Regions from separate parts of the Pseudomonas sp. E102 genome, predicted to be linked through region 1. Evidence: predicted binding sites of a transcription regulator. Region 1 holds the regulator's gene; the other holds the start of a gene.
What was found. The regulator FliA, encoded in region 1, starts transcription of late flagellar genes. The targets are predictions, from matches to a motif close to CTAAAGTTTNNNNNNNNNNNGCCGNTAA.

Region 1 (10,078 bases):
CCATGTCGCTGGGCATCGCGTCGCCGCTGCCGAACAGCAGGCTGGAGTTGAGTTCGATCTCGACCCACAACTCGTTGCCACGCACGGTCATCTGGTTGGAGCTGATCAGGTCGCCGAACGCCGAACTGATGTCATCGGCAATGCTCTTCAACGGATCGCTGCCACCGGCAATGCCGGCGTCGACCTGTTCGCTGTCCTTGACCAGCGGCTTGGCCGGGGTCGTCGTCTTCGGACGCTCTTCGCCGATGGGAATCGGCTTGAGGGCGCGGTCCGAATCGGTAAAGACGCCGATCAACGCTTCGGAAATGACCTTGTACTTGCCTTCGTTCACCGAAGAGATCGAATACATGACCACAAAAAAGGCGAACAGCAGCGTGATGAAGTCGGCATAGGAAACCAGCCAGCGTTCATGGTTGACGTGTTCTTCACGATGTCTGCGACGCGCCATCTGCCATTTCCCCCATCAGTCCATGAAGCCCTGGAGCTTCAACTCGATGGAACGCGGGTTCTCGCCTTCGGCAATCGACAGGATCCCTTCCAGCAGCATTTCGCGGTAGCGCGACTGGCGCAACGCAATGGATTTGAGCTTGGCCGCGATCGGCAGCAGCACCAGGTTGGCGCTCGCCACGCCGTAGATGGTGGCAACGAATGCCACGGCAATGCCGCTGCCCAGTTGCGACGGATCGGCCAGGTTGCCCATCACATGGATCAAACCCATGACAGCACCGATGATACCGATGGTCGGCGCGTAGCCTCCCATGCTCTCGAACACCTTGGCCGCTTCGATGTCGCGGCTTTCCTGGGTGTAGAAATCCACCTCCAGGATGCTGCGAATCGCTTCGGGTTCGGCGCCGTCCACCAGCAATTGAAGGCCCTTGCGCGAGTAGCTGTCGGGTTCGGCATCGGCCACCCCTTCCAGCCCAAGCAGGCCTTCCTTGCGGGCGGTCAGGCTCCAGTTGACCACGCGGTCGATGCCGCCGGCCAGGTCGACCCGAGGTGGAAACAGAATCCACACCAGGACCTGCATGGCGCGCTTGAAGGCGCTCATCGGCGACTGCAACAGCGCAGCGCCTACAGTGCCACCGATCACGATCAACGCGGCCGGGCCGTTGGCCAGCGCACCGAGATGACCGCCTTCCAGGTAATTGCCACCAATGATGGCGACGAACGCCATGATGATGCCGATCAGACTGAGCACATCCATTACAGGCACGCCTCGATCAGATGTTTACCCATGTCGTCCAGGCTGTAGACCGCGTCAGCCAGGTCGGCCTTGACGATCGCCATGGGCATGCCGTAGATCACGCAACTGGCCTCGTCCTGGGCCCAGATCGCACTGCCGCCCTGCTTGAGCAGGCGCGCACCCTCGCGGCCATCGGCACCCATGCCGGTGAGCACCACCGCCAGAACTTTGTCGCCGTAGGATTTCGCCGCGGAACCGAAGGTGATGTCTACGCAAGGCTTGTAGTTCAAGCGCTCATCGCCCGGCAGGATTTTCACCGCGCCACGGCCGTCGATCATCATCTGCTTGCCACCCGGTGCCAGCAGCGCCAGGCCTGGACGGAGGATGTCGCCATCCTCGGCTTCCTTGACGCTGATGCGGCACAGTTTGTCCAAACGTTCGGCGAACGCCTTGGTGAACGCGGCGGGCATGTGCTGGATCAACACGATCGGGGCCGGGAAGTTCGCTGGCAGCTGGGTCAAGACCCGTTGCAGCGCAACCGGGCCGCCCGTGGACGTGCCGATGGCGACCAGTTTGTAGGCCTTGCGCTTGGGCGCTGGCGACGACGGGCTGGCCGGCGCCGGGCGAGCGGGCGCCGGCGCAGGAGCACTGCGAACCGGCGCCGAACTGAAGCTGCTCGACGCAGAAGGCGCAGGCGTTGGTGCTGGCGCAGCAGCCGGCACTGACGCCGGTGCGCTGTAGGCACTGACGCGGCGGTTACTGCGGGAAATACTGTGGACCTTCTCACATAGCAACTGGCGGACCTTGTCCGGGTTGCGCGAGATGTCTTCAAAGTTCTTTGGCAGGAAGTCCACCGCCCCGGCATCCAGCGCATCGAGGGTGACTCGGGCGCCTTCATGGGTCAGGGACGAGAACATCAAAACCGGGGTCGGACAGCGTTGCATGATATGCCGCACTGCCGTGATGCCGTCCATCATCGGCATCTCGTAGTCCATGGTGATCACGTCCGGCTTGAGCGCCAGGGCCTGATCGATCGCCTCTTTGCCATTGGTCGCCGTACCGACGACCTGAATGCTCGTGTCCGCTGAAAGAATTTCCGAGACGCGGCGGCGGAAAAACCCCGAATCGTCCACCACCAGGACTTTAACTACCATAAACACTCCGTTAGACAAGGCGCGGCGTCGGGCCGCGCCCCTCCAGAATCAAATACGCCGAGCGGCGTAGCGCTTGAGCATGCTAGGCACATCGAGGATCAACGCGATGCGGCCGTCGCCGGTGATGGTGGCGCCGGACATGCCCGGGGTGCCCTGGAGCATCTTGCCCAACGGCTTGATGACCACTTCTTCCTGGCCCACCAACTGGTCGACGACGAAGCCGATCCGCTGGGTGCCCACCGAAAGGATCACCACATGGCCTTCGCCCTGCTCCACATGAGCGGCAGAGCTGACCAGCCAGCGCTTGAGGTAGAACAGCGGCAGTGCCTTGTCCCGTACGATGACCACTTCCTGGCCATCGACGACGTTGGTGCGCGACAGGTCGAGGTGGAAAATCTCGTTGACGTTGACCAGCGGGAAGGCGAACGCCTGGTTGCCCAGCATCACCATCAGGGTCGGCATGATCGCCAAGGTCAACGGGACCTTGATGACGATCTTCGAGCCCTGGCCCTTGGTCGAGTAAATGTTGATCGAACCGTTGAGCTGGGAAATCTTGGTTTTCACCACGTCCATGCCCACGCCACGACCCGACACATCGGAAATCTCGGTCTTGGTCGAGAAGCCCGGGGCGAAGATCAGGTTGTAGCACTCGGTGTCGCTCAGGCGATCGGCCGCGTCCTTGTCCATCACACCGCGTTTCACGGCAATGGAACGGAGCACGTTCGGGTCCATGCCCTTGCCGTCGTCGGAGATCGACAGCAGGATATGGTCGCCTTCCTGCTCGGCGGCCAGGATCACCTTGCCGCTGCGGACCTTGCCTGACGCTTCGCGCTCTTCCGGCGACTCGATGCCGTGGTCGACCGCGTTGCGCACCAAGTGGACCAGCGGGTCGGCCAGGGCCTCGACAAGGTTCTTGTCGAGGTCGGTCTCTTCACCCACCAGTTCCAGGTTGATTTCTTTCTTGAGCTGGCGGGCCAGGTCGCGAACCAGGCGCGGGAAGCGCCCGAAAACTTTCTTGATCGGCTGCATCCGGGTCTTCATGACCGCGGTTTGCAGGTCAGCCGTGACCACGTCGAGGTTCGACACGGCCTTGGACATGGCTTCGTCCTGGCTGTTGAGGCCCAGGCGCACCAGCCGGTTACGCACCAGCACCAGTTCGCCGACCATGTTCATGATCTCATCCAGCCGCGCGGTGTCGACGCGAACGGTGGTCTCGGCTTCGCTCGCCGGTTTTTCGGCGGGCGCGGCAGAAGGCGCGCGAGCCGGGGCTGGCGCCGCTGCGGCGGCAGGCTTCGGGGTTTCCGCTTTCGGTTCCGGCGCCTTGGCGGCCGGCTTCGGCGCGGCCTTGGCGGCGGGTGCAGCCGTGGCGGCAGCGGCAGGCGCGGCGGCGGCCGTGCCGACTTCGCTGAACTTGCCCTTGCCATGCAGCTCGTCGAGCCGCGATTCGAATTCGTGGTCGCTGATCAAGTCGCTTCCGGCTGCCGCTGCCACTGGTTTGGCCGGGGTCGGCGCCGAAGCGATGGCCGAATCCAACGCGTCGACGGCAAAGTTGCCCTTGCCATGCAACTGGTCGAGCAAGGCTTCGAATTCGTCGTCGGTAATGTCGGAGTCATCCCCCGCTGCCTTTGGCGCAGCCGGGGCCGCCGGCGCTACGACCGCATCGGGGGCGAACTGGCCCTTGCCGTGCAGTTGGTCGAGCAGCGATTCGAACTCATCGTCGGTAATTTCATCGCTGGCAGCGGCATCGGCGGCTGGCGCAGCGGGCGCGGCCGGAGCCTCGGCTTCGGCCTTGACGGCGTTCAGCGAGTCCAGCAGCGATTCGAATTCATGATCGGTGATGTCGCCCGATTCTTGCGCAACCGGTTCTTCGACCACAGGCTCGGCAACGGGCATGGCTTCGTCAGCCGACTGCGGCTCGGCCAGGCGCGACAGCGCGGCGAGAAGCTCGGGGGTGGCCGGGGTGATCGGCGAGCGCTCGCGCACTTCGCTGAACATGCTGTTGACCGCATCCAGGGCCTCGAGCACCACGTCCATCAGTTCCGAGTCGACGCGACGCTCACCCTTGCGCAGGATGTCGAACACGTTCTCGGCAATGTGGCAGCACTCCACCAGCTCATTGAGCTGGAGGAAGCCGGCGCCTCCTTTTACAGTGTGGAAACCGCGAAAAATTGCATTGAGCAGATCCGCATCATCAGGTCGGCTTTCCAGCTCGACCAGCTGTTCGGATAGTTGCTCTAGAATCTCGCCGGCCTCAACCAGGAAATCCTGAAGGATCTCTTCATCGGCGCCGAAGCTCATTAATGGCTGCTCCTAAAATAGGGCTAAAACTTAGAATCCAAGGCTGGACAGCAAATCGTCCACATCGTCCTGACCGGACACAACGTCTTCTCTTTTATCGGCATGAATCTGCGGACCTTCACCCTGAGAGAGATGTTTTTGTGGATCTTTTTCGGCAAGCATCGCTTCACGGTCGTGTTCGATACCTGCAAAGCGGTCGACCTGGCTAGCCATCAGCACCAGTTTGAGCAGGTTGCTTTCCACTTCGGTGACCAGCTGGGTCACACGCTTGATCACCTGGCCGGTCAGGTCTTGATAGTCCTGGGCCAGCAGAATGTCGTTGAGGTTGCTGGCCACGGCGCGATTCTCGGCGCTGCTGCGCGCCAGGAAACCGTCAACCCGACGGGCCAGCTCCCGGAACTCCTCGGCGCCGACTTCGCGACGCATGAACCGTCCCCAATCGGTGCTCAACGCCTGGGCTTCCTCGCTCAGGCCGTTGACCAGGGGCGTTGCGCTTTCCACCAGGTCCATGGTGCGGTTCGCTGCGGCTTCGGTCAGCTTGACCACATAACCCAGGCGCTCGGTGGCGTCGGTGATCTGCGAGACTTCCTCGGCCTGCGGCATGTTCGGATCGATCTGGAAATTGACGATCGCGCTGTGCAGTTCACGGGTGAGCTTGCCGACTTCCTGGTACAGACCGCGATCACGGGTCTGGTTGAGCTCATGAATCATTTGAACCGCATCGCCGAAGCGGCCCTTTTCAAGGCTGTCTACCAGTTCGCGGGCATGTTTTTTCAGGGTCGATTCGAAATCGCCCATTGAAGATTCGTTGTCCATAGCTCCCCCGTGGCGCCGTTAACCGATGCGTTCGAAGATTTTTTCGATCTTCTCTTTCAACGCCTGGGCCGTGAAGGGTTTGACCACATAGCCGTTCACACCGGCCTGGGCCGCTTCGATGATCTGCTCGCGCTTGGCTTCGGCAGTGACCATCAGCACCGGGAGGTGCTTGAGTTTTTCGTCGGCGCGCACGTGGCGCAGCAAGTCGATACCGGTCATGCCAGGCATGTTCCAGTCAGTCACCAGAAAGTCGATGCTCCCGCTGTTGAGGACCGGAATGGCGGTTGTGCCATCGTCGGCCTCGACCGTGTTGGTGAACCCGAGGTCACGCAACAGGTTTTTTATGATCCGCCGCATCGTTGAGAAGTCATCAACGATGAGGATTTTCATGTTCTTGTCCAATTCGACCTCCAAGCAGTCTTAAACGCGCCCAGCACCTAGACGCGCCATTTCAATCAATCCGGCACAACACTCGACAACGGTATGGAGCACAACGGATGGAGACTGGCCCGGCATACGCCATGCCAGCCCCGCTCGCAGCGTCCCCACACTGCTCGTCAGCGCGCTCGCCACTCCCCCAAACGCCCCCGCAAGCGGGCCGCGCACTGGCTATGTAACTGGCTGACCCGCGATTCGCTTACCCCCAGGACTTCACCGATTTCCTTGAGGTTCAGCTCTTCGTCGTAGTACAGCGCCAAGACCAGTCGCTCACGCTCCGGCAAATTGGCAATCGCATCCGCCAGGGCGCTCTGGAAACGTTCATCTTCCAGGTCGCGCGACGGCTCCATGTGAGCACTCGCGCCGTCCTCGTGCAGCCCTTCGTGTTCGCCGTCCTGCAACAGGTCGTCGAAACTGAACAGGCGACTGCCCAAGGTATCGTTCAAAATCCCGTAATAATCATCGAGACTCAACTGGAGTTCGGCCGCAACCTCGTGATCTTTAGCGTCTCGCCCGGTTTTCGCTTCAATCGCACGAATCGCGTCGCTGACCATGCGGGTGTTGCGATGCACCGAACGCGGCGCCCAGTCGCCCTTGCGGACCTCATCGAGCATCGCCCCGCGGATACGGATACCGGCGTATGTCTCGAAACTGGCGCCCTTGCTCGCGTCGTATTTGTTCGACACTTCGAGCAGGCCGATCATGCCCGCCTGGATCAAGTCCTCGACCTGGACACTGGCCGGCAAACGCGCCAGCAAGTGGTAGGCGATGCGCTTGACCAGTGGCGCGTAACGCTCGATCAATTCGTACTGGGCGTCCCGTGCCGATTTTTTGTAGAGATGGTTGTAACCGCTGGCTGTCATAACACGGGCCCTGCTGTTTGTTGCACGAGACGCTCGACGAAAAATTCCAGATGCCCACGTGGGTTGGCCGGCAGCGGCCAGGTGTCGACCTTCTGGGCGATCGCCTTGAACGCCAGGGCGCATTTGGAACGAGGAAAAGCTTCATAAACGGCACGTTGCTTCTGGACAGCCTTGCGTACGCTTTCGTCGTAAGGCACTGCGCCGACGTATTGCAGGGCGACGTCCAGGAAGCGATCCGTGACCTTGGTCAACTTGGCGAACAGGTTGCGTCCTTCCTGTGGGCTTTGGGCCATGTTGGCCAGGACGCGAAAGCGGTTCATGCCATAGTCGCGGTTAAGCAGTTTGATCAGCGCGTAGGCGTCGGTGATCGACGTCGGTTCGTCGCAGACCACCAGCAACACTTCCTGGGCGGCGCGCACGAAACTGACCACCGAGTCACCGATACCGGCTGCCGTGTCGATCACCAGCACATCGAGGTTGTCACCGATGTCGCTGAAGGCCTGGATCAGGCCGGCGTGCTGCGCCGGGGTCAGGTGAACCATGCTCTGGGTGCCGGAGGCGGCCGGCACGATGCGAATCCCGCCGGGGCCTTGCAACAGCACGTCGCGCAATTCACAGCGCCCTTCGATCACGTCCGCCAGCGTGCGCTTGGGTGTGAGCCCCAGCAGCACGTCGACGTTCGCCAGGCCCAGGTCGGCGTCCAGCAGCATGACCCGTCGGCCAAGCTCTGCCAGAGCCAGGGACAAGTTCACTGACACGTTAGTCTTCCCGACGCCACCTTTGCCGCCGGTCACCGCGATCACCTGTACGGGATGCATGCTGCCCATGTTCGTTCTTTACCTTGTCTTACTTAGACGGAGGCCACATTACTGGCTGCGCGTTCACATACGGAACAATGCATGGCAGACCATCGATGTAGGTACAAAAAATATTCATGAATACCTCAGCCAACCTGCTTGGTCGGGCTGTGGTAGATATCAGCGAACATGTCAGCCATGGCTTCTTCGCTGGGTTCTTCCTGCATTTGCACACTCACGGCACGACTGACCAGTTGATGACGGCGCGGCAGATGCAAATCATCCGGGATCCGCGGCCCGTCGGTCAGGTAGGCCACCGGTAGTTCATGACCGATCGCCAGGCTCAACACCTCGCCCAGGCTTGCCGTTTCGTCCAGCTTAGTCAGGATGCAGCCGGCCAGCCCGCAGCGTTTGTAACTGTGGTATGCGGCGGTTAGAACCTGTTTCTGGCTGGTGGTTGCCAACACGAGATAATTTTTTGACTTGATGCCACGCCCGGCCAGGCTTTCCAGCTGCATGCGCAGGGCCGGATCGCTGGCTTGCAGGCCGGCGGTGTCGATCAGTACGACGCGCTTGCGCATCAGCGGTTCCAGCGCCTGGGCCAGGGACTGGCCCGGATCCACATGGGTCACCGACACATTGAGGATCCGGCCCAAGGTCTTGAGTTGCTCCTGGGCACCGATGCGGAAACTGTCCATGCTCACCAGGGCGATACTCTGGGCGCCGTACTTGAGTACATAACGGGCCGCGAGCTTGGCCAGAGTGGTGGTCTTGCCCATGCCGGCCGGGCCGACCATGGCGATTACTCCGCCCTCTTCCAGTGGCTCGACTTCCGGCGTGGCGATCATCCGCGCCAGGTGCGCAAGCAGCATGCGCCAGGCCTGGCGAGGCTCGTCGATGTCGCTGATCAATGCCAGCAGGTCGCGCGCCAGCGGGCCGGACAGGCCAATGCGTTGCAGGCGACGCCACAGGTTGGCCTGGGCCGGACGGCTGCCTTGCAGTTGGTTCCAGGCCAGCGAGCCGAGCTGGACTTCCATCAGCTCGCGCAGGCTGTTGAGTTCGAAGCGCATCGAGTCCAGGGCACGGGGATCAACGCCCGCGGCTGCGGCAACGGGTACCGGTGCCGGACGACGCGGTTCGGCCGGCGTCGGCTCGATCAGCGGTTCGGCAGCGGTCAGCGGCAGGCCTGCGGTCAGTGGCTGGCCGGCGAACAATTGACGATTGGTGCCCGCGCTGGCCGAGCCTTCGCTGCTGCGCAGGCTCAACTCGGCCTGGGCGCTGGCGATGCGCGACTGAGTCTTGCGCAGCTCGTCCTCGAGCTCCATGTTCGGAACGCGAGGGGCCAGCGCCGACAATTTGTAGTCCAGGGCCGCCGTCAGCTCGACACCGCCGGCGATACGACGGTTGCCGATGATGGCTGCTTCAGCGCCCAGCTCGTCACGAACCAGTTTCATGGCCTGACGCATATCGGCGGCGAAAAAACGCTTCACTTGCATAAACCACTACCTCAGCCGTTGGGCCCTACTGTCGCAACGATGGTCACTTGCTTGTTGTCCGGTATTTCCTGGTACGCCAGCACATGCAGCCCCGGGACCGCGAGGCGCCCGAACCGCGAAAGCATCGCGCGAATCGGACCGGCCACCAGCAGGATCACCGGTTGGCCTTGCATCTCTTGCCGCTGGGCTGCTTCGATCAGCGAACGCTGCAGCTTCTCGGCCATGCTTGGCTCCAGCAGAACACCCTCTTCCGAGCCTTGTCCTGCCTTCTGCAGACTATTGAGCAATATCTGTTCCAACCTTGGTTCCAGAGTGATCACAGGCAGCTCAGACTCAGTGCCTACAATGCTTTGGACGATTGCGCGGGATACGCCGACCCGCACCGCAGCCACCAGAGCGGCGGTATCTTGACTCTTCGAAGCGTTGTTGGCGATCGCTTCGGCAATGCTGCGTATGTCGCGCACCGGAACCTGTTCGGCCAGCAGCGCCTGCAACACCTTGAGCAATTGGGACAACGAAACCACGCCCGGCACCAATTCTTCAGCCAGTTTCGGCGAGCCTTTGGCCAGTACTTGCAGCAGTTGCTGGACTTCTTCGTGACCGATCAGCTCGCTGGAATGCTTGTAGAGAATCTGGTTCAAGTGGGTCGCCACGACCGTGCTGGCGTCCACCACGGTATAACCGAGGGACTGGGCCTGGGCCCGCTGGCTGATTTCGATCCACACCGCTTCCAGGCCGAAAGCCGGATCCTTGGCGGTAATGCCGTTGAGCGAACCGTAGACCTGCCCTGGGTTGATCGCCAGCTCGCGGTCCGGGTAGATCTCGGCTTCCGCCAGGATCACGCCCATGAGCGTCAGGCGATAGGCGCTCGGCGCCAGGTCGAGGTTGTCGCGAATGTGGACGGTGGGCATGAGGAAGCCCAGATCCTGGGACAGCTTCTTGCGCACGCCCTTGATCCGCGCCAGCAACTGACCGCCCTGGTTGCGATCGACCAATGGAATCAAGCGGTAGCCGACTTCCAGGCCGATCATGT
Region 2 (10,078 bases), 600 kb from region 1:
TCCCCCAACTCCGGAAGCGTGTCGTTGAGATTGACCTGGATGAAGTTGACCCGGTTGCGCAACGCCCGATCGATGAGGAAGGTGCCTTGCTGATTGCCGGTGCCCTTGAGGCAATATTTCACGAGTAACGAATGGGGCAGGTTGCGGGCGCGCTCCATCGGATAGTGCCCGGAACGGGCCTTCGCCAACACTTGCATGCTGATGTCCGAGCCGATGACTTCCCAGGGCGTGGTGCCCAGGCTTTCGGCCAGGGTCATGGCGAGGCTGTAGGGCTCCTCGCCGGACGAGCTGGCCGCGCTCCACAGGCGAAAGGTCTTGCCCGGCGTCGCATGGGGCAGCACATGATCGCGAAGAAAATCGAAGTGCTTGGGCTCACGGAAAAAATAGGTTTCGTTGGTCGTGAGCAGGTCCAGCGCCACTTGTAATTCGTCGCTGCGCTGGCCGCTCATGATCAGCTTGAAATACTCGCCGTAGCTGTCCAGCTCATAGTGCTTGAGGCGCTTGAACAGGCGCCCGGCCACCAGGGCTTTCTTGGCCGGCGACAGGTTGATGCCGGCGGCCTGGTACAACCAGGATTGAAACTGGCCGAACTCCCGGTCAGTGAGCGCCATTGAATTCACTGTGCGTTCCTTGCAAGTGTCCGTGCTCATGAGTCTGGCGCTTCCAGTGCGGCGGGGCTGGCTTGGGCGAGTTCGGACATTTCGTCGATGGACAGCACCCGATCCACCTCCAGGACGATGACGAACTTGCCCTCCACCTTCGCCATGCCGCTGATGAAGTCGGCGCGAATTTTCGCGCCGAAACTCGGTGGCGGTTCGATCTGCGAGGCCGGGATTTCCAGCACCGCCGATACAGTGTCCACCAGCAGCCCGATGTCCTGGGCCAGGCCGTCAGCGCTGGCGGCCTCGATGATCACTACGCAACTGCGGCGGCTGATGGTGGAGTTCGGCCGGCCAAAACGGGCCGACAGATCCACCACCGGCACGACCGCGCCGCGCAGGTTGATCACTCCGCGAACGAAGGCCGGCATCATCGGTACGACGGTCAGGTTGCCGTACTCGATGATTTCCTTGATGCACAAGATGCCGATGGCGAACATCTCTGTGCCGAGCATGAACGTCAGGTACTGCGCTTCTTCCTCGACCGCGCTGGCGGTCTGACGTGTGGTCGCGATGGCGCCCATTGCCTTTTCTCCTTTAAGCAAGCCTATGGAACCGAGCCATCAGAACCGGGTGAATTCCGATTCGTCCGGCGCGCTGGCCATGTTGTAGGCAAACGCCTTGGGCATCACCGGTGCCGGCGCCCGGGCCGGTTTGCGGCTGGAGGGGCCAGGCGTGTTGTCGATCCGGGCGACCTGGGCCGCGGACTTGGAGGGCGTGTCCAGGGTGAAGAAGCTCATCGCCTGTTGTAGTTGTTCGGCCTGGCTGCTCATCTCTTCGGCGGTGGCGGCCAGCTCTTCGCTGCTGGAGGCGTTCTGCTGGGTCACCTGGTTGAGTTGGGTCATGGCGGTGTTGATCTGCGCCACACCGGCGGCCTGTTCTTCGGACGCGGCGCTGATTTCCTGCACCAGATCCGAGGTCTTGTTGATGGACGGGACCATCTCGTTCAGCAGGTTGCCGGCCTTCTCGGCCATGTCGACGCTGCTGGACGACAGCTCGCCGATCTCCTGTGCCGCGACCTGGCTGCGCTCGGCCAGTTTGCGGACTTCGGCAGCGACCACTGCGAAGCCTTTGCCGTGCTCGCCGGCGCGGGCCGCTTCGATGGCGGCGTTGAGCGCCAGCAGGTTGGTCTGGTAGGCGATGTCGTCGATGATGCTGATGCGTTGGGCGATTTTCTTCATCGCCACCACGGTCTGCTGCACCGATTCGCCGCCGTCGGTGGCTTCCTTGGCAGCCTTGCTGGCCATGCCGTCGGTCACCTTGGCGTTCTCGGTGTTCTGGTTGATGCTGGCGCTCATCTGCTCGATGGATGCGCTGGTTTCCTCGACGCTGGCCGCCTGTTCGCTGGTCGCCTGGCTCATCGACTGCGCGGTGGCGCTGACTTCTTCGGAAGCGCTGGCGAGATTGTCCGCCGCGTTGCGCACTTCACCGATGATATGCGACAGCTTGCCGACCATGTTCTGCATGGCGTTGAGCACCATGCCGGTTTCGTCCTTGGAACCGCCATCGATTTTCGCGTTCAGGTTGCCCTCGGCCAGTTGCTCGGCAACCACCGCCGCCTGTTTCAACGGACGGGAAATGATGCGTGAGACGAACAGCGCCAATCCCAGGCCCACCAGCAGGGCCGCGACCAGCACGGCGATGATCGACAGGCGTGCGTTTTCATACAAGCGGGTGCCGTGCGCACTGGCGACGTCAGCGCCGGCCGCGTTGAGCTCGACAAGTTTTTGCAAGTCGTTGGTCACCAGGTCGAATCGACGCTTGGACTCGCCCTTGAGCATCGCCTGGGCCTGCTCGGTCAGGTTCTGCCGGGACAATGCGAGCAGGTCTTTGCTGATTGCAAGGTAGGAAGCCCAGTCATCGCGGGTGGTTTCGAATGCCTGACGATCCTCAGCGCTGGAGAGCAGTTTCTCGTAAGTGCCCAGGCGCGTTTCGAAGGCCTTTTTGGCTTCCTCGGCTTCTTGCTCGAGGGTGACGCGCTCCTGTTCGGAGTCGGCGGCAATATGGCGATTCTCCTTGAGGCGATAGCTCGCCGCAAAAAAGCGCATGCCTGAAGCGGCGCGCATGGACGGCATCCAGTTCTCACGGATATCAAGAGCGGTGCCGTTCACCTGGCCCAGTTGGATGATCGAGAACACGCCCATGACGGCGGTCAGCGCCAACACCACGAGAAATGAAGCGATCAGTTTGGTGGCGATTCTAAGGTCGTAGAACCATTTCATTGGGGAATACCTCTCCATGGAGTGTTGAAGCGTCAGCGAGCGTTGGCTTGTTGTAATGGGGTCGAGTTGTAGCGGTTTTCTATTTGTGCGATCTGGGTGAGCAGGGCCGGTACGTCGAGGATCAACGCCACGGCGCCGCTGCCCAGAATGGTCGAGCCGCTGATGCCGCGCAGTGCGCCGAACAGCTTGCCCAGGGGCTTGATCACGGTCTGGAATTCACCCAACAGGTCATCCACCACCAGCCCGGCCTTGAGTTCGGCGTAGCGCACCACCACCACGTTCTGCCGGCGCGAGGCCGGACCTTCGTGATGAAAGTGATCGCGCAAGTACACCAATGGCAGCACCTCGCCCCGCAGGTCGAGGTAGCCTTGTTCGCGGCTGGCGATGCCATCGTCTTCGCTCAGCTCGATGCATTCCTGGACCATGTCCAGCGGAATGACATAGGTGGACTGGCCGATGCCGACCAGGAATCCGTTGATGATCGCCAGGGTCAGCGGCAGTCGGATGCGCACCACGGTGCCCTTGCCCGGCTGGCTGTCCAGGTCGACCGTGCCGCGCAGCAGCGTGATGTTGCGCTTGACCACGTCCATGCCCACGCCGCGCCCGGACAGGTTGGTGACGGCCTGGGCGGTGGAAAAGCCCGGTTCGAAAATAAGGTTGTAGATTTCCTGGTCGGTCAGGTTCGCGCCCGCTGCGATCAGCCCACGTTCGTGGGCTTTTTCCAGGATGCGGTCGCGGTTCAGGCCGGCGCCGTCGTCGGCGATTTCCAGCACGATGCTGCCCGAGTCGTGGTAAGCGTTGAGGTGCAAATGCCCCTTGGCCGGTTTGCCTGCCGCCAGCCGCGCCTCAGCGGTTTCGATGCCATGGTCCATGGCGTTGCGCAACAGGTGCATCAGCGGGTCGCCGATCTTTTCCACCACGGTCTTGTCCAGCTCGGTTTCCGCGCCGCTGATGATCAGGTCGATGTCTTTGTCGAGCTCCTGGCTGACATCGCGCACCACCCGACGAAAGCGGTTGAAGGTCTCGCCGATGGGGATCATGCGCAGGCGCAAGGCGCCGTCTAGAATCTCCTCCACCAGCCCGGATACCGACGAGGTGGCTTCCTGCAATGGGTCGTTCTGGCAGTTACGGGCCAACAGGCTGGCGCCGGCGCTGGCGATCACCAATTCACCGACCAGGTTGATAAGTTCGTCGAGTTTGTCGGCATTGACCCGGACGTACGCGCCGTCCTTGGTTTTACTGTCACTGACCACGGCCTGCTTGTCAGGCGCGACCTGGGCAGGCATGCGCGGGCTCTTGCGTTGGTCCGGCATCAGCTCGCCCGTGGTGACCATGGCGGTGCTTTCGTCGCTCTGTGCCTGGGATGTCGCGATCTCGCCGATGCTTGCCTGGGCCTCGACGTCTTGGGCGACGATTTCGATCGCACAGTCTTCTCGGACGAAATCGAACACTTCATTGATCGCGGTATAACCGGCGGCGGAGCGGAACGCGATGTCGAAGCCCAGGTAGCAGGATTCGGCATCCCAGGTATCGATGGCCGGCATCGCCTCGGTGAGCGTGGTGATGTCGACGATTTCACCCAGGGTCTGCAAGTAGCGCAGGAACGACAAGGGGTCCATGCCGTTGCGGAACACGTCCTGGCCGAAGCGCAGGGAGATGTGCCAGAGGCACGCTTCGGCTGAGCCGGTTGGCTCGGCTTGGGTTCCCCGATCCGGTTCGGTCGCGGTCGGGGGCGCCTGGTACTCCTGCAGGAGCTGGCACAGTTCCATTTCCCGCGCCAGGGCAGGGGCCTGCAACGTCGAGCCCTGGTTGGCGACCACGTCGATCAATTCGAGCATGTGGTCGCCGGACTTGAGCAGCACCGCGATCAAGCCAGGGTCCACCGCGACGCTGCCCTCGCGCAGGCGATCGAGCACGTCCTCGACGATGTGGGTAAAGCTGACGATCGGCTCCAGGCCGAACAGTCCAGCCGACCCTTTGATCGTATGGGCCGCTCGGAAAATCGCGCCGATGGCGTCATCGTCGCCGGGGTCGTTTTCCAATTGCAGCAACGATTCTTCCATCGCCTGCAGTTGTTCACGGGCCTCGACGATGAAGGTTTGTTGTGCCTGATCGAGATTGATGCTCACGCTCATATCCTTTGTCGTGTCCGACGTGTTGCAAAGGGACTACGCAACCAGGTTGCACAGCGCCAGTGTTTCGGTGACGGCTTTGCTTGGGTTGGCCACCGTCAGTTGGGTCCCGGCCTTGGGCGCCTCGCGCTGAACCATCAGCAGCAATTGCAGGCCGGCGCCATCCATCTCGGTGATCTGCGACAGGTCCAGCACCATGGCGGGCGTGGCCCCCAACCGTGGCAGCAATTGCGCGGCCAGGTCGGCGGCGGTGTAGATCGTCAGCTCGCCGTCGATCTGCACCTGCGCGGTGTCATTTTCTACTTCGTACAGCAGCGGCATTGAAGCCTCCAGCCATCAGGGAAGAATCAGCTTGGACACCGCCGCCAGCATCTGCGCTGGCTGGAACGGCTTGACCACCCAGGCCTTGGCGCCTGCGGCCTGGCCCTCTTGCTTCTTCGATTCCTGGGATTCGGTGGTGAGCATGATGATCGGCGTGAATTTGTAGCTGGCCAGTTTCTTGACCTCCTTGACGAAGGTGATGCCGTCCATGTTCGGCATGTTCACGTCGCTGATGATCAGGTGCACTTTCTGGCCGTTGAGCTTGCCCAGTGCATCCTTGCCATCGCTGGCCTCGATCACGTCGTAGCCGGCACTTTTCAACGCGATGCCGACGACCTGCCGAACGCTCGCGGAGTCGTCGACAACCAATACATTTTTCGCCATGAGGGGCTCCTAAAAGAAGGTTATTTCCTGTGAAGTCTGTTGCGCGGCCGAGTCGCCGTGATGGTTGCGGCGTTGCTCGTCGGTGGCGTAGGTGGTTTCCATGCGCGCCAGCCATTGGCGGGCGTCGATGGAGATGGCCTGTTCGGGCGACTGGCTGGCTTGCTGCATGTGCACATGCAGGTCCTCAATGTTGTCGCGCACGTGGCTGAGGATCTGGCTGACCCGATCCTGGAATTGCAGGCTGACCAGCACTTGGGTGAGTTCGTCTCGAATACCGAAACTCTCCCGTTGCAACATGTCGGCCGAATCGGCGAGGCGGCCGGTGACGCTCTGGAAGCGTTCGAGCACGCGTTGGATGCTGCCTTCGGACACGGCCACGGACTGGCTGTCCTGGTCGGCGCCGCTGGAAGCCGCCTGCACCAATTGGGTGATGGCGGTGTTGATGACATCGACCTTGGCCGACATCTGTTGGCCGGTCTCGCTGGACTTGCTCGACAGGGCCCGCACGGCATCTGCCACTACCGCAAAACCGCGTCCGGCTTCGCCTGCGCGGGCGGCTTCGATGGCGGCGTTGAGGGCCAGCAGGTTGGTCTGGGCGGCAATCGCAGCGACATCCGCGGCCATGGTCCGCAACTCGCCAGTGTAGGCCGTCAGGTTGCGCACTTGGGCCAAGGTTTCATCACGGCTGGCCTGGGTGCTCTTCAGCGAATCGATCACCTTCACCAGTTCGCCTTCGCTCTGCGCCAGCACCTGGACGGCACCGCCACCACCACTGCCCGCCAACTCGCCAGCGGCCAGTTGCGAGGCTTGTACGGTTTCTTCGAGACGCGAGGAAATGCCGGTGAAGCGGCTGGTCAACGAGACGATCGCGGTTTCTGTCTGCTGCCGTGAGCTTTCGACTTGCTTGGCCCAGATCGGCATCGCGCCGAGGATCACTTCGTTGAGTTGCGCGCTGCTTTTGTGAGCGCCATGGTCGGCTGCTTGCAGTTCATGATGGGCGATGGCCGCTGCGGCCACCTTGTCCAATTGCAGGCGCTGCGAGCGCGCGCCCCAGATACCGGCACCCACGCCAAGGACCAGAAGCACAGCACTGAAACCGATGTTTTGAGCGCTCGTGCCATTGAGTACCAGCAGCCCTGCGCCGGCGATGATGGCAACGATCAAGGCGTGCCAGGAGGTGTGCGTCTGGGATGTGGCAAGGGAATGGTCGTGGGAATACGACATCATGGTTCGGTCCTTGAACAGTATTGCTGACAGGATATTTGCGAATAACTGGTTATCTGCAAAGTCGACCCGGTCTTGAGGACCAGTCGTCCGGTTTTGGAAAAAAAGTGGCACATTGCTATCGCAGAATAGACGAGATCCTGGAAATGTCGAGGTGGCCTGACCTGTGGAAGAAATCACGGTGAACCTCAACAGTGTTCGTCAGATCATTCTCTGAAACACAATGAAAGGATTGAGCTAAATTACCCGCACCAGTTTTCGAACCTGCCATCGAGCCCTCATGCCCACCCAGCCTCTCTGGAAAACCTACCTGCTGTTCTTGGCCCCCATGGTCTTGTCCAATTTCCTGCAATCGATGTCCGGTACGCTCAATAGCATCTACATCGGCCAAATGCTCGGCACCCAGGCCCTGGCGGCGGTATCGGGGATGTTTCCCATCGTGTTTTTCTTCATCGCGTTGGTGATTGGCCTGGGCGCGGGGGCAGGGGTCTTGATCGGGCAGGCCTACGGCGCCGGCGAGACGGGAACCGTGAAGGCGATTGCCGGCTCGACGCTGCTGCTGGGGGCAATCATCGGACTGACGGCGGCGATCCTCGGCAGTGTTTTTGCCCGCGAGGGGCTGCAAGGCCTCGGAACGCCCGCCGACGTGCTGGAGGATGCGGTGTCGTATGCGCGGGTGATGATGTGGATCCTCCCGATGCTGCTGGTGTTTGTGCTTTTCACCCAGCTATTGCGTGGTGTCAGCGATACCGTTTCGCCGTTGCTGGCGTTGCTGGTGTCCACCAGCGTCGGGATGGCGCTGACGCCGGCGTTGATCCGTGGCTGGCTGGGGTTGCCGCAGATGGGCATCCAGAGCGCGGCGCTGGCGGGGCTGGTGGGCACCGCGTCGGCGATGGCGATGCTGGCGTGGCGCCTGAATCGACGGGCCCATGCCTTGGCGCCGGATCGGGCGCTGTTCGCGGCGATGCGCCTGGACAGGGATATCCTCGGCAAAGTGCTGCGCATCGGCCTGCCCACCGGATTGCAGATGGTGGTGATCTCGCTGTCGGAGCTGGTCATCCTGGCCCTGGTCAATCGCCACGGCTCCCAAGCCACGGCCGCCTATGGCGCGGTGACGCAGATTGTCAATTACGTGCAGTTCCCGGCGCTGTCGATTGCCATCACCGCGTCGATCCTCGGCGCCCAGGCCATCGGCGCCGGACGCCTGGAACGCCTGGGGCCGATCCTGCGCACCGGGATGCTGATCAACGTCTGGTTGACCGGTGGGCTGGTGCTGCTGGGGTACCTGTTGTCCCACTGGTTGCTGGGCCTGTTCATCACCGACCCGGCGGCGCGGGTCCAGGCCGAGCACCTGTTGCACATCATGCTATGGAGCCTTTTGGTGTTCGGCTTCCAGGCCATCATCGGTGGCATCATGCGCGCCAGCGGCACGGTGCTGATGCCGGTGGCGATCTCGATTTTCTGCATCATCGGCGTGCAAGTTCCGGTCGCCTACCTGCTGGACGCACACTTCGGCCTGCAAGGGGTGTGGATGGCGTTTCCGGTGGCTTACCTGAGCATGCTGTTGCTGCAGACGCTGTATTACAAACGGGTCTGGCAGCACCAGCGGATCGAGCGGTTGGTGTAACCGGCCCGACATGGAACCCTTGGGGGGCAAGCTCGCTCCCACAGGGTTAGTCACCTTTTCCGATTGACGAGGATCCCGATGTCCGCAGAACTCCCCACCGTTGCCTACCGCGCCTTCCTCTTCGACATGGACGGCACGCTGCTCAATTCCGTCGCCGCCACCGAGCGGATCTGGACCCGCTGGGCCATGCGCCATGGCCTGGACGTGGCTAAATTCCTGCCGACTATCCATGGCGTGCGCGCCGTCGACACCGTTGCCCGCCAGAACCTGCCAGGAGTGGATGCCCAGGCCGAGGCCGCGCAGCTCACCATCGAAGAAATCGAGGACGTGGAAGGGGTGGTCGAGGTGCCCGGTGCGCTGGGCTTTCTCAAGAGCCTGCCGCCGACGCAATGGGCGATTGTCACCTCGGCGCCGATGGCCTTGGCTTTGCGTCGCATGGAAGCGGCCGGGATTCCGCGCCCCGACGTGATGGTGACCGCCGAGGACGTGAGCGCCGGCAAGCCGAATCCAGCGTGCTACCTATTGGTCGCACAACGCTTGCAAGTTGCTCCGCAGGAATGCCTGGTGTTCGAGGACGCAGAAGCCGGAATCAAGGCTGGCGAGGCGGCGGGCATGGACGTGATGGTAGTGACGGCCACGCATACGCACCCGGTGGTGACGGTGCATTCGCAGATCGCGGATTACCGTGGGCTGAGCATTGTGGTGGACGATGGATTGATACGCGTCTCAAACCAACGCTAGCCCCTGTGGGAGCGAGCTCGCTCCCACATTTTTAACCTCAGCGATTTCGGGATCAGGTCACTACCCGATAGCACGGCACATACGCCGCGCCGCCCGGCAGTTTCATCCGGTGTTGCGCGACAAAGGCCTGGAGCAGGCGATCCAGCGGCTCCATGATCGCGGGATCACCATGGATTTCGTACGGGCCGTGTTCTTCGATCAGGCGGATGCCCTTGTCCTTCACGTTCCCGGCCACGATCCCCGAAAATGCCCGGCGCAGGTTGGCGGCCAGTTCGTGGGAGGGCAGGTCGCGGCTCAAGCCCAGGCTGGCCATGTTGGCGTGGGTAGGGTCGAACGGGCGTTGGAAACCTTCGTCGATTTTCAGCAGCCAGTTGAAATGAAAGGCGTCGTTGCGCTCGCGGCGGAACTGCTTCACTTCTTTGAGCCCCTGGGTCATCTGCCGCGCCACTTCGGCCGGGTCGTCGATGATGATCTGGTAGTGCTTCTGCGCGGCTTCGCCCAAGGTCGCGCCGACGAACGCGTGCAGCTGCTCGAAATACGGCGTGGCGCTTTTAGGCCCGGTGAGGATCACCGGGAACGGCAGGTCCTGGTTGGCCGGGTGCATGAGAATGCCCAGCAGGTAGAGAAATTCTTCCGCCGTACCGGCGCCGCCCGGGAAGATGATGATGCCGTGGCCGACGCGCACGAAGGCTTCCAGACGCTTTTCGATATCCGGCAGGATCACCAGTTCATTGACGATCGGGTTCGGTGCCTCCGCGGCAATGATGC

Region 2: DOCECA_RS07090 (methyl-accepting chemotaxis protein) is a predicted target of FliA. The motif match lies at 6,995-7,022, and genes of this name have one in related genera.

What each region holds. Positions count from the first base shown of each region.
Region 1 covers NZ_CP084025.1:915,071-925,148, reverse strand. Annotated here, with positions in the region: gene motD (flagellar motor protein MotD) at 1-448, opposite strand, end outside; gene DOCECA_RS04400 (flagellar motor protein) at 464-1,204, opposite strand; gene DOCECA_RS04395 (protein-glutamate methylesterase/protein-glutamine glutaminase) at 1,204-2,337, opposite strand; gene DOCECA_RS04390 (chemotaxis protein CheA) at 2,386-4,635, opposite strand; gene DOCECA_RS04385 (protein phosphatase CheZ) at 4,666-5,451, opposite strand; gene DOCECA_RS04380 (chemotaxis response regulator CheY) at 5,470-5,841, opposite strand; gene fliA (RNA polymerase sigma factor FliA) at 6,009-6,752, opposite strand; gene fleN (flagellar synthesis regulator FleN) at 6,749-7,579, opposite strand; gene flhF (flagellar biosynthesis protein FlhF) at 7,696-9,045, opposite strand; gene flhA (flagellar biosynthesis protein FlhA) at 9,057-10,078, opposite strand, start outside.
Region 2 covers NZ_CP084025.1:1,517,656-1,527,733, forward strand. Annotated here, with positions in the region: gene DOCECA_RS07060 (CheR family methyltransferase) at 1-650, opposite strand, end outside; gene DOCECA_RS07065 (chemotaxis protein CheW) at 647-1,183, opposite strand; gene DOCECA_RS07070 (methyl-accepting chemotaxis protein) at 1,223-2,881, opposite strand; gene DOCECA_RS07075 (chemotaxis protein CheA) at 2,914-5,010, opposite strand; gene DOCECA_RS07080 (STAS domain-containing protein) at 5,050-5,334, opposite strand; gene DOCECA_RS07085 (response regulator) at 5,350-5,718, opposite strand; gene DOCECA_RS07090 (methyl-accepting chemotaxis protein) at 5,728-6,945, opposite strand; gene DOCECA_RS07095 (MATE family efflux transporter) at 7,223-8,569, shown strand; gene DOCECA_RS07100 (HAD family hydrolase) at 8,648-9,310, shown strand; gene ppnN (nucleotide 5'-monophosphate nucleosidase PpnN) at 9,363-10,078, opposite strand, start outside.